Regions from separate parts of the Streptomyces sp. NBC_01476 genome, predicted to be linked through region 2. Evidence: riboswitches for the same ligand, from Rfam matches in the RefSeq annotation. Region 2 holds a riboswitch; the other holds the start of a gene.
The links. A riboswitch is a leader RNA that binds a small molecule or an ion and turns the genes downstream of it on or off. The one in region 2 is predicted to bind thiamine pyrophosphate.

Region 1 (5,939 bases), 4.1 Mb from region 2:
GCAGGACCGCCCGATCAGTACGTCGTCGCCGAGCAGGGCACGCGCCGCCGGGACCGGGAGGTCGCCCTGTCCGAGGTGGAGTACGTCCGCCCCGGCCGCGTGCGCCACATCGGCGCGGTCGTTGACCGCGAGGAGCTTGCCGTGCCGGCGGCAGGCCGCCGCGAGCACGGCGAGCGCGGCCAGCTCCTCGCGGGCCTCGATGCCCTTGTCGCGGAGCTGGATGATGTCCACCCCGCCGCCGAGCGCGGCGTCCGCGAACTCCGCGAGGTCGCCGCGCGCGGTGCGGGCGTCGGTGCAGAGGTAGAGGCGGGCGTCGGCGAGCTGCCGGTGGGCTGCGGTGGTCATCTGGCTCCCCCGTGAGCGCCCCGGCGGGCTCAGGGTCCCCCGGGGCGCGGTTCGCGGCTACACGGCGAGCGCCTGGGCCCGGCGCTTCACCTCGGTCCCCCGATTCTCCCGCAGCGCCTGTGCGGGGGTGCCGGGCAGGGTCGGGTCGGGCGTGAAGAGCCACTCCAGGGCCTCTTCGTCCGAGAACCCGTCGTCCTTGAGGACGGTCAGGGTGCCGGACAGGCCCTTGATGATCTTCCCCTCACCGAGGAAGTCGCTGGGCACCATCAGCACCTTGTTCTCACCCCGCCGGACCGCGATCAGCTGACCCTCCTTGATCAGCGGCCGGATCCGGGTCACTTCGAGACCGAGACGCTCGGCGACCTCCGGCAGCGTGAGCCAGGAAGGGACGAGAGCGTCAATGTGTGCGTCAACCGACGAGAAAACAGTCACAGGACAAGCGTGCCACCTGCCGCCGACAACCGCTGCGGCACGCCGCCGACCGGGCTACGCGCCCCGCGCTCATCTGACCACGGACTTGAGCGGCACCCCCGGGTCGGCGGCGAGCTCCGGGTCCACCACGGCGGACTTCGCGATCAGCTTCCTGGCCTGCGCCATGTCCCGCGGCCTGCCCACCGCGAGCAGCGCCACCAGCCGCCCGTCCCGCAGCCAGAGCACCGACCACGCCGGGTCCGCCGGGTCGCCGCGCGGCAGCATCGTGTCGGCCTCGCTGTGGTGGCCCGCGTACTGCACGAACCGGCCGAACTGCTCGGACCAGAAGTACGGCACCGGGTCGTACCGCGCGTCCCCGCCCATCAGGTTGGCGGCGGCGGTCCGCGGGCCCTGCACCGCGTTGTCCCAGTGGTGGATGAGCAGCCGCCGGCCGTAGCGGGCGGACGGGAAGGACGCGCAGTCCCCGACCGCGTAGACGTCCTCGGCGGTGGTACGCAGCCGGTCGTCGGCGAGCACCGCGCCGTGGGGGTCGAGGGCGACGGCCGAGTCGCCGAGCCAGCCGTTGGCGGCGCGGGCGCCGATGCCGACCACGACGGCCGCGGCGGACAGCCGGCTGCCGTCGGAGAGCACCACGGCGCCCGGTTCGACGGCGGCGACCGCGGTGCCGGTGCGCAGTTCCACCCCGGCCTCGTCGTACCAGCCGCGCATGTGGTCGGTGACGGACGCGGGCAGTACGCCGGCCAGCGGGCGGTCGGCGGCCTCCACCACGGTCACCGGGCAGCCGGCCTGGCGGGCCGCGGTGGCGAACTCGGCGCCGATCCAGCCGGCCCCCACCACGACGACGCGCTGCCGCGCCAGCAGGACGGGGCGCAGGGCGGCGGCGTCGTCGAGCGTACGGAGCGGGAAGACGCCGGGGAGGCCGGCCGTGCCGGGCAGGCCGACGGCGTAGGCGCCGGTGGCGAGCACGAGGTGGTCGTACGGCACGGTGCCGGCGCCGGTGACGACCTGCTTGGTCTCGGCGTGCAGCGCCTCGGCCCTTACGCCGAGGCGCAGTTCGACGTCCAGGGCGGCGAAGTCGACGTCGAAGCGGACGTCGACGGGGGCTTCCGCGTCGCCCAGCAGGACCGCCTTCGACAGCGGCGGGCGGTCGTACGGAGGGTGCCGCTCGTCGCCGAGCAGCGTGATGCCGCCTCGCCAGCCCTGCCCCCTCAGTTCCACCGCGGTCTGCACTCCGGCCATCCCGGCCCCGACGATCACCACGTTCCGCTCCACGGGGGTTACCGTAGCCCGCGGTGCCCCGCGCGGGCGGCTGCCGGTACCCGTGCCCCGCCGCCCGGAGCTGTTCCCGCCGTCCCACCCGCTCCCCGGCTCCCGCCCGCGCCATCCGTGCGAGTGGTTCTCCGGCGGAACGGTCCTTCGGCGCCCGGCCGGACCGCCCCCGGGCGGAAGGCCGCCGGCGGCGGCCTGAACGCACCACGCGGCCCGTCGTCCGGCGGCGGTCCGCGCGGGCGGGAAAGACCCCGCCCCGTACCGGTGGGCCGCCCGGCGGGGATAGGGTGCCGGGGAAAGCGCGGGAGCCCGGACGGACTGGGCTGAGAGGGCGGCTGACCGGCCGCCGACCGTAAGAACCTGATCCGGGTCATGCCGGCGAAGGGAGACCGAGCACGATGCCCCTACCCGTGAACGGGCCCAGGGCCCACGACGTCCTGGTGGTCGGCGGCGGCCTCATCGGCCTCGTCACCGCCTGGCGGTCCGCCCAGCAGGGCCTGGCCACCGCCCTTGCCGACCCCGCCCCCGGCGGCGGAGCCGCGCATGCCGCGGCCGGTATGCTCGCCGCGGTCACCGAGCTGCAGTACGGCGAGCAGACCCTGCTCGACCTGAACCTCGCCTCGGCCGCCCGCTACCCCGCCTTCACCGCGGAACTCACCGAACTCACCGGCCTCGACACCGGTTACCGCCCCTGCGGCACCCTCGCCGTCGCCCTGGACGCCGACGACCGCGCCGATCTGCGGGACCTGCACGCCTTCCAGACCTCGCTCGGCCTGGAGTCGCAGTGGCTCAGCGGGCGGGACTGCCGCCGCCTCGAACCGCTGCTCGCCCCGGGAGTGCGCGGCGGACTGCGGGTGGACGGCGATCACCAGGTGGACCCGCGGCGCCTGGTCGCCGCCCTGCTGCGGGCCGCAGAACTCGCCGGGGTGACGTTCCTGCGCTCCGCGGTGACCCGTATCGCCCGTACCGGTGACCGCGTCACCGGTGCGGTACTGGCCGACGGCAGCGAACCGGCCGCCGGCCGCACCGTGCTGGCCGCGGGCAGCGAGAGCGGCCGGATCGCCGGGCTGCCGGAGGAGGCGCTGCCGCCGGTCCGCCCGGTGAAGGGCCAGATCCTGCGGCTGCGGATCCCGGCCACGCACGCGCCCTTCCTCTCCCGTACGGTCCGGGCGGTGGTACGCGGCAGCCATGTCTATCTGGTGCCGCGGGAGAACGGCGAGCTGGTACTCGGCGCCACCAGCGAGGAGTTCGGCTGGGACACCACGGTCACCGCCGGCGGCGTCTACGGACTGCTCCGCGACGCGCATGAGCTGGTGCCGGGCATCACCGAACTCCCGCTCACCGAGATGCTCGCCGGGCTGCGCCCCGGCTCCCCCGACAACGCTCCGCTGCTCGGCCCCACCGCCCTGGACGGGCTGCTGCTGGCCACCGGGCACCACCGCAACGGCGTCCTGCTCACCCCGGTCACCGGCGACATCATGGCCGAGGTGCTGGCCCGCGGTGAACTCCCGGAGTACGCGCGGCCGTTCACCGCGGCCCGGTGCGTACGGCAGGAGCAGCCGGCATGACGATCACCGTACGGCTCAACGGTGAACCCCGTGAGCTGGCCGAACCGTGCGCCCTGGCCGCCCTCGTGGCGACCCTCACCACCGCCCACTCGGGCGTCGCCGCCGCGCTCAACGAGACGGTGGTGCCGCGGACCCGCTGGCCCGACACCGTCCTCGCGGACGGCGACCGCGTCGAGATCCTGACCGCGGTACAGGGGGGGTGAACCGTGTCCGTCTCCACCGGCGAGAAGATCTCCGACTCCCTTGCCATCGGCGACGCCGTCTTCGGCTCCCGGCTGATCATGGGGACCGGCGGGGCGCCCAGTCTCGACGTGCTGGAACAGGCGCTGCTGGCGTCCGGCACCGAGCTGACGACGGTGGCGATGCGGCGCCTGGACCCGACGACGAAGGGCTCGGTGCTGTCGGTGCTGGCCCGGCACGGGATCCGGGTGCTGCCGAACACCGCGGGGTGCTTCACCGCGGGTGAGGCGGTGCTGACCGCGCGGCTGGCGCGGGAGGCGCTGGGCACCGACTGGGTGAAGCTGGAAGTCATCGCGGACGAGCACACCTTGCTGCCCGACCCGGTCGAACTCCTCGACGCTGCCGAGACCTTGGTGGACGACGGCTTCACCGTGCTGCCGTACACCAGTGACGACCCGGTGCTGGCCCGCAAGCTGGAGGACGTGGGCTGCGCGGCGATCATGCCGCTGGGCTCGCCGATCGGCTCCGGTCTCGGCATCCGCAACCCGCACAATTTCCAGCTGATCACCGAACGCGCCACCGTCCCGGTGATCCTGGACGCGGGCGCCGGCACCGCCTCCGACGTCGCCCAGGCGATGGAGCTCGGCTGCGCCGCCGTCATGCTGGCCTCCGCCGTCACCCGCGCCCGGCACCCGGCGGTGATGGCCGCCGCCATGCGGCACGCCGTCGAGGCGGGCCGGCTGGCGCACCGCGCGGGCCGGATCCCCCGCCGCCATCACGCCCTGCCCTCCACCCCGGCCGACGGCCTGCCCGCCCTCGACCCCGAACGCCCGGCGTTCTGAGCGGTGTTCATCCCTCCGTGCGGACTCCTTCGGCGACGGCCGCCGCCCATCCCGGCAGCCGCTCGTCGCTCCCGGCCCGGCTGACGCACTGCAGGCCGAGCGGCAGCCCGTTCGCGGCCCGGCCGGCCGGGACCGTCAGCGCGGGCCAGCCGGCGTTGCTCCAGGGCAGGCACATGATGGAGTCGCCGGTGCTGTCGAGCCCGTACGGGGCGGGACCGGTGGCCGCCGGGCTGATCCACACATCGACGCCCGCCTCCTCGGTGGCACGCGTCAGGCGGTCCCGGAAGGCTTCCCGGGCCCGCAGCCCCCGCTGGTAACCCTCCCGGGTGATCGCCTGGCCCTGCCGGACCGTGGCGGCGGACTGCTCGCGGTAGAGCGCGCCGTACCGGGGGAACCACGCGGCGTGGCTGCGGGCGGCCTCGTAGCGGTTCACCGTGAACAGGTCGGCCACGTCACGGGCGAAGTCCGCGAAGAGCGGGACGCGGCGGACCGCGAACCCGGCGCCGGCCAGCGCCGCCACCTGACCCTCGAAGACGGCCCGCGCCTGCGTACCGGCCCGCTCCAGATAGGGGCCGTCGGGCACGCCGAGCACCGGACGTCCCCGCGCGGCCTCCTCCGCCGGCTGCCAGTCGTCGCACAGGACGGCCGCCGCGGCCGCCACCTCGGCGACGGTCCTGGCGAAGATCCCGAGCGTGTCGTACGAGGGGGCGTTGGGGATCACCCCGTCGAACGGGATGCGGTGGAGGGTCGGCTTGAAGCCGACCACACCGCAGTAGGCCGCGGGCCTGATCACCGAACCGACCGTCTGGGTGCCGATCGCCAGTGGCACCATGCCCGCGGCGACGGCCGCCGCCGATCCGCTGCTGGAGCCGCCGGGCGTGTGGTCCGGGGCGTGCGGATTACGGGTCGGGCCGGGCGCGAGGATGGCGAACTCCGCCGTGACCGTCTTCCCCGCGATCAGCGCGCCGGCCGCGCGGAGCCGGTCAACCACCGTCGCCTGGGGACCGTCGAACACCTCAGGGGGCAGCCGGGAACCGCCGCGGGTGGGCAGGCCGGCCACCCGGATGATGTCCTTCACACCGACCGGGACCCCGTGGAGCGGCGGGAGCGGCCGGCGGCCGTGGAGCGCCCTGAGCTCGTCGTGGAGGCGGGCCCGCCGGGCGCCGGCCGACTCCGCGCCGGCGACGAAGGCATGGATGCCGGGGTCCAGCGCGTCGATCCGGTCGCACAGCGCGTCAATGGCGGCGGGCGCCGGGCCGGCCGTTTCGTCCGGGGTGGTTTCCACGGCCACCAGCCTGCCTGA
Region 2 (5,939 bases):
CGGTACTGGCCAGGGGCGCCTCCGGATACGGGTCAGGGCCGCTTCCAGATGCGGGTACCAGCCGGGTGTCAGCCCAGCACCACGACGTCCTCGGCGGCGAAGGAGACACCGACCCGCGCCCCCTCGTCCGGTGCCTCGCGCAGCCCGCACTCGGCCTCCAGGGCCGGTCCCCGCTCGGGTCGCAGCAGCACGGCGACATGGCCGCCGCGGAAGGTACGGGCGACCACCTCGCAGGTCAGACCGGTCCCGGGCGCGCCGAGCAGCACCCCGGTGGGCCGTACCAGCAGCTTCACCGGGCCTTGCGCGGTGCCGTCCGGCACCGGGAGTTTGCCCCACTCGGTGACCGCGACCGTCCCCTGGACCGTGGCGTCGGTGATGTTCTCGAAGCCGAGGAAGCGCGCGACGAACTCGGAGCCGGGCCGCAGCCACACCTCACGCGGCGTACCGGACCGGACGATGTGCCCGTCCCGCATCACCACCACCCGGTCGGCGAGCGCGAACGCCTCCCCCTGGTCGTGCGTGACGGCCAGCACGGTGGTGCCCAGCCGGCCGAAGAGCTGCCGCAGTTCGACCACCAGCCGCTCACGCAGCGAGCGGTCGAGCTGGCCGAGCGGTTCGTCGAGCATCAGCAGCCGCGGTTCGGGGGCGAGCGCCCGGGCCAGCGCGACGCGTTGCTGCTCGCCGCCGGACAGGGTGGTGACGGCGCGGTGGGCGGCGCCGGGCAGGCCGACCAGGTCAAGGAGTTCGCCCACCAGGCGCTCGCGCGGCGCACGGCCGACCTTGTGCATGCGCGGCCCGAAGGCGACGTTGCCGCCGACGTCGCGCTGCGGGAAGAGCTGGTGGTCCTGGAACATCAAACCCACCCCGCGCCGGTGCGCGGGCACCGCCTTCTGGTCGGCGCCGTCGAGCAGCACCCGCCCGCCGTCCAGTGGCTGCAGCCCGGCGACCGCCCGCAGCAGGGTGGACTTGCCGCTGCCGCTGGGCCCGAGCACGCAGACGATCTCGTGCGCGTCGACCTCCAGGTCCACCGCGTCGAGCGCGGCGCGCGCCCCGAACCGTACGGTGGCGGCCTCCAGTCGCAGCAGCGCCATCTAGAACTCCCCGGAAGAGTCGGTGGTGGTCCTGAGGTTCTCCAGGATCAGCAGCGAGGCGGCGCACACCAGCATCAAGATGGTGCTCAGCGCCAGCGCCTGGCCGTAGGTGGTGGCGCCGGCCCGGCCGAGCAGGCGGGCGACGGCGACCGGGAGGGTCGGACTGTCGGGGCGCGCGATGAAGACGGTGGCGCCGAACTCACCGAGCGACACCGCGAAGGCGAAGCCGGCCGCGATGCCCAGCGCCCGCCCGACGAAGGGCAGTTCGACCTCCCGCCAGACCCGCGGCGGCGAGGCCCCCAGCACCGCCGCGGCCTCCCGCAGCCGGTCGTCCACCGCCCGCAGCACCGGCAGCATCACCCGTACCACGAACGGCACCCCGACCAGCGCCTGCGCCAGCGGCACCAGCAGCCAGGAGTCCCGCAGGTCCAGCGGCGGCTTGTCGAGGGTGATCAGGAAACCGAAGCCGACGGTGACCGCCGAGGTGCCCAGCGGCAGCATCAGCAGCGCGTCGAACCCGCGCAGGACGCGGCCCGCCTTCCGTACCAGTGCGGTCGCCGCCAGCCCGCCGATCAGCAGCGCGATGACGGTGGCGACGGCCGCGTACCGCAGCGAGTTCCAGACCGTCTGCAGCGGGGCGACGAGGAAGGTGCCGCCGCTGGCGTCGGCCGAGGTGAGGGCGCGGTAGTAGCCGAAGCCGTAGCCGCCGGGGACGTCCAGCGAGCGGGCGACCAGGACGCCGAGCGGCAGCAGGATCAGCAGCGCGATGACCGCCAGCACGCCGGCCAGCAGCCCGCGTTCGCCGCCGCGCGGCCGGTGCGCCGTGGTGCCCGCGTCCACCAGCCGCAGCGTCGCCTCCCGGCGCCGTACCGTCCAGGCGTGCACGCCCAGGATCGCGGCCACCGCGACGAGTTGGAGCAGGGTGAGCACCGCGGCGGTCGGCAGGTCGAGGAGTTCGGCGGTCTGCCGGTAGATCTCGACCTCCAGGGTGGAGTACGTCGGCCCGCCGAGGATCTGGATCACACCGAAGGAGGTGAAGGTGAACAGGAAGACCATCAGGGCGGCGGCGGCCACCGACGGCCCGAGGGCGGGCAGGGTCACCCGCCGCCAGGCCGTGAACCGCCCGGCGCCGAGCATCCGCGCGGCTTCCTCCTGCCGCGGGTCGAGCTGTGCCCACAGGCCGCCGACGGTGCGGACCACCACCGCGTAGTTGAAGAAGACATGGGCGATGAGGATCGCCCAGACGCTGGTGTCGAGCCGGAAGCCGAGCAGCTGGTCGGTGAAGCCGTTCCGTCCGACCAGGGCCAGGAAGGCGGTGCCCGCCACCACCGTCGGCAGCACGAACGGCACCGTGACGACCGCCCGCAGCAGCCGTTTGCCGGGGAAGTCGAGCCGGGCGAAGACATACGCGCCGGGCAGTGCGACGACCAGCGTCAGCGCGGTGGAGGCGGCGGCCTGCCAGCAGGTGAACCAGAGCACGTGCCGGATCGTGCCGTCACCGAGCACGTCCCCGATCCGGCCGAGCTGCCAGCTGCCGCCCTGGTGCAGGCCCCGGCCGACGATGGAGACGACCGGGTAGGCGAAGAAGACCGCGAAGAAGGCCAGCGGCAGCGCCATCAGGGCGAGCCGGACAGCGGTGGCGCGGCGCGGGCGGCGGACCCGGCGCCGCGGTGGCTGCGCCGGTGCCGGGGTCCGTGGGTCCGGGGCGCCGTGGGCCTGGCGGGCCGGTGTGGTCAGAGGACGATGGAGTTCCATGCCTTCACCCAGTTGTCCCGCTCGGCGGCGATCTTCTCCGGCGCCAGCGTGGTCGGGTGGTCGATCTTCGCGCCGTACTTGGTGAACACCGCGGGCTCGGTGGCGCCCTTGCGCACCGGGTCGACGTACATCTGCAGCGGCATGTCCTCCTGGAACGTCTTGCTGATCATGAAGTCGATCAGCGCCTTGCCGCCGGCCACGTTCTTCGCGCCGTGCAGCAGCCCGGCGAACTCGATCTGCCGGAAGCAGGTCCCGGTGGACACCCCGGTCGGCGACTGCGCGGGCTCGGGGCTGACGCCGACCACTTCGGCGGGCGGGCTGGAGGCGTAGGAGACGACCAGCGGCCGGTCGCCCTTGGCCTTCTTGCCGGCCGCCGAGCCGGAGAAGCGTTCGTTGTACGCCTGCTCCCAGCTGTCGACGACCTCGACGCCGTTCTTCTTCAGCTGCTTCCAGTACGCCTGCCACCCCGCCGAGGCTCCGCTGTCGCCGTAGGTCGCGACGCTGCCGAGCAGGAAGGCGAGGCCGGGCGAGGAGGTGCTGACGTTCTCGGTGACCAGCAGGTTCTTGTACGCGGGCTTCACCAGGTCGGCGAAGGTCTGCGGCGGCTGGAGCTTGTGCGCGGTGAAGTAGGCGCGGTCGTAGTTGACGCAGACGTCCCCGGAGTCGATGGGGGTGACGCGGTGCCGGCCGGCGTCGAGTTGCACGTCGGGGGGGATCTGGCCGAGGTCCTTGGCGGTGTACGGGTCGAAGAGGCCGTTGGACAGGGCCCGGGAGAGCAGGGTGTTGTCGACGCCGAAGAAGACGTCGCCGCGCGGGTGGTCCTTGGTGAGGATCGCCTGGTTGACGGCGGCGCCGGCGTCGCCGCCGCGGAGGACCTTGACCGTGTAGCCGGTCTCCTTGGTGAACTCCGCGAGCACGGACTTCGACGCGGCGAAGGAGTCGTGGCTGACCAGGGTGACGGTCTTGGACGTGCTGCCCGCGGCGCCGCTGCTCCTGCCGCCCGAGTCGCTGCCGCACGCGGCCAGCAGGGTGGCTCCCGCGGTGGCCAGGACGAGCGCGCCGATGGCACGCCGACGGATGCTCTTCATGGTGCTGACTCCCTACGCCGGTATGACCCGGATCAGGTCCGAGGGTCTGCGGTCTCGGAGGCCGCACTCTCAGCGCCGTCGCAGGCGCTCCCCTGTCGGAATGTTCATTTGTCTGTCATGGCGACTTGCCTGTGCACGATAGCAGCCGGGCGGAACACGCAGGTCAGCGGCGACCCGCGGGGGTGCTTCAGCGTTCGGCCGCGGCGAGCTGCCCGCAGGCTCCGTCGATTTCCTGACCCCGGGTGTCCCGTACGGTCACGGGCACCCCGTGTGCCTCAAGGGCGGCGACGAAGGCGCGCTCGTCCTCGGGCCGGGAGGCGGTCCACTTTGAGCCGGGCGTGGGGTTGAGCGGGATCAGATTGACGTGCACCCGGTGGTTCTTCAGCAGCCTGCCCAGCCGGTCGGCCCGCCACGCCTGGTCGTTGATGTCGCGGATCAGGGCGTACTCGATGGAGATCCGGCGGCCGGACACCTCGGAGTAGTGCCAGGCGGCGTCCAGTACCTCGCGGACCTTCCAGCGGGTGTTGACCGGGACGAGGGTGTCGCGCAGTTCGTCGTCGGGGGCGTGCAGGGAGACCGCGAGGCGGCACTTGAAGCCCTCGTCGGCGAACCGGCGCATGGCCGGGACCAGTCCCACCGTGGAGACCGTGATGCCGCGCTGGGACAGCCCGAGCCCGTCGGGTTCGGGGTCGGTGAGGCGGCGGATCGCGCCCACCACCCGGTTGTAGTTGGCCAGCGGCTCGCCCATGCCCATGAAGACGATGTTCGACAGCCGGGCCGGGCCTCCGGGCACCTCGCCGTCGCGGAGCGCCTTCATGCCGGCGACGATCTGGTGGACGATCTCGGCGGTCGACAGGTTCCGGTCGAGGCCGGCCTGGCCGGTGGCGCAGAACGGGCAGTTCATGCCGCAGCCGGCCTGGGACGAGACGCACATCGTGACGCGGTCCGGGTAGCGCATCAGGACCGACTCGACGAGCGTGCCGTCGAAGAGCCGCCAGAGCGTCTTGCGGGTGTCCCCGTCGTCGCAGGAGGCGTGCCGGACCACGCTCATCAGCTCGGGCAGCAGATCCCCGGCCAGCTTGGCCCGCGACGCCGCCGGAATGTCCGTCCACGCGGCCGGATCGTCCGCGTACCTGGCGAAGTAGTGCTGGGACAGCTGCTTCGCCCGGAACGGCTTCTCCCCGAGCGCGGCCACCGCCTCCTTCCGCTCCGCGGGCGAAAGGTCAGCAAGGTGCCGCGGCGGCTTCTTGGCTCCGCGCGGCACGGCAAAGGTCAGTTCTCCGGGCACAGGCATGATGCCTCCCAGTGTCTCAGACCCGCACCCCTCCCCCGCCCGGCAGCCCGCGTGACGGTCGTCTCCGGGGGGCCGGCGGGCCGGGGGGCACCCTGGTCCGGGGGTCAGCCCTGGCTCAGGGGTCAGCCCTGGCCGACGAAGAGGACGAGGAGGAGCCAGACCACGGGGGCGGTGGGGAGGAGGGAGTCGAGGCGGTCCATGATGCCGCCGTGGCCCGGCAGAAGCGTGCCCATGTCCTTGATGCCGAGGTCCCGCTTGATCATGGACTCGCCCAGGTCACCGAGGGTCGCGCTGGTGGCGGCCGCGAGGCCGAGGAGGATGCCCTGCCACCAGTGACCGTCGTCGACGAGGTACTGCATGAGCAGCGCGCCCGCGATCATCGCGAAGGACATCGCGCCGGCCAGTCCCTCACGGGTCTTGCCGGGGCTGATCCGGGGGGCGAGCCGGTGGCTGCCGAAACGCCAGCCGACGGCGTAGGCACCGGTGTCGGAGATCACCGTCAGCAGCAGGAAGGTCAGCACCCGGCGGGGGCCGTCGTCGGCGGCCAGCATCATCACCACGAAGGTGGCGAGAAAAGGAACGTAGAAGGCGGTGAAGACGCCCGCGGTGACGTCCCGCAGGTAGTCCTCAGGAGGCTGGGCCATCCGCCAGACCAGGACGGCCAGCGCGGTGAGCGCCATCGCCACCCACGCCCCGTCCGCCCCCCGGACG

Region 1: another riboswitch for thiamine pyrophosphate. It lies ahead of thiO (glycine oxidase ThiO); the one in region 2 lies ahead of OG552_RS26680 (thiamine ABC transporter substrate-binding protein).

What each region holds. Positions count from the first base shown of each region.
Region 1 is NZ_CP109446.1:1,959,704-1,965,642, forward strand. Features, by position in the region: gene thiE (thiamine phosphate synthase) at 1-345, opposite strand, end outside; gene OG552_RS08550 (Rv2175c family DNA-binding protein) at 403-777, opposite strand; gene OG552_RS08555 (NAD(P)/FAD-dependent oxidoreductase) at 847-2,016, opposite strand; TPP riboswitch at 2,347-2,434, shown strand; gene thiO (glycine oxidase ThiO) at 2,445-3,614, shown strand; gene thiS (sulfur carrier protein ThiS) at 3,611-3,817, shown strand; gene OG552_RS08570 (thiazole synthase) at 3,896-4,636, shown strand; gene OG552_RS08575 (amidase) at 4,644-5,927, opposite strand.
Region 2 is NZ_CP109446.1:6,074,043-6,079,981, reverse strand. Features, by position in the region: gene OG552_RS26690 (ABC transporter ATP-binding protein) at 69-1,085, opposite strand; gene OG552_RS26685 (ABC transporter permease) at 1,092-2,708, opposite strand; gene OG552_RS26680 (thiamine ABC transporter substrate-binding protein) at 2,825-3,934, opposite strand; TPP riboswitch at 3,927-4,038, opposite strand; gene rlmN (23S rRNA (adenine(2503)-C(2))-methyltransferase RlmN) at 4,122-5,228, opposite strand; gene OG552_RS26670 (phosphatidate cytidylyltransferase) at 5,351-5,939, opposite strand, start outside.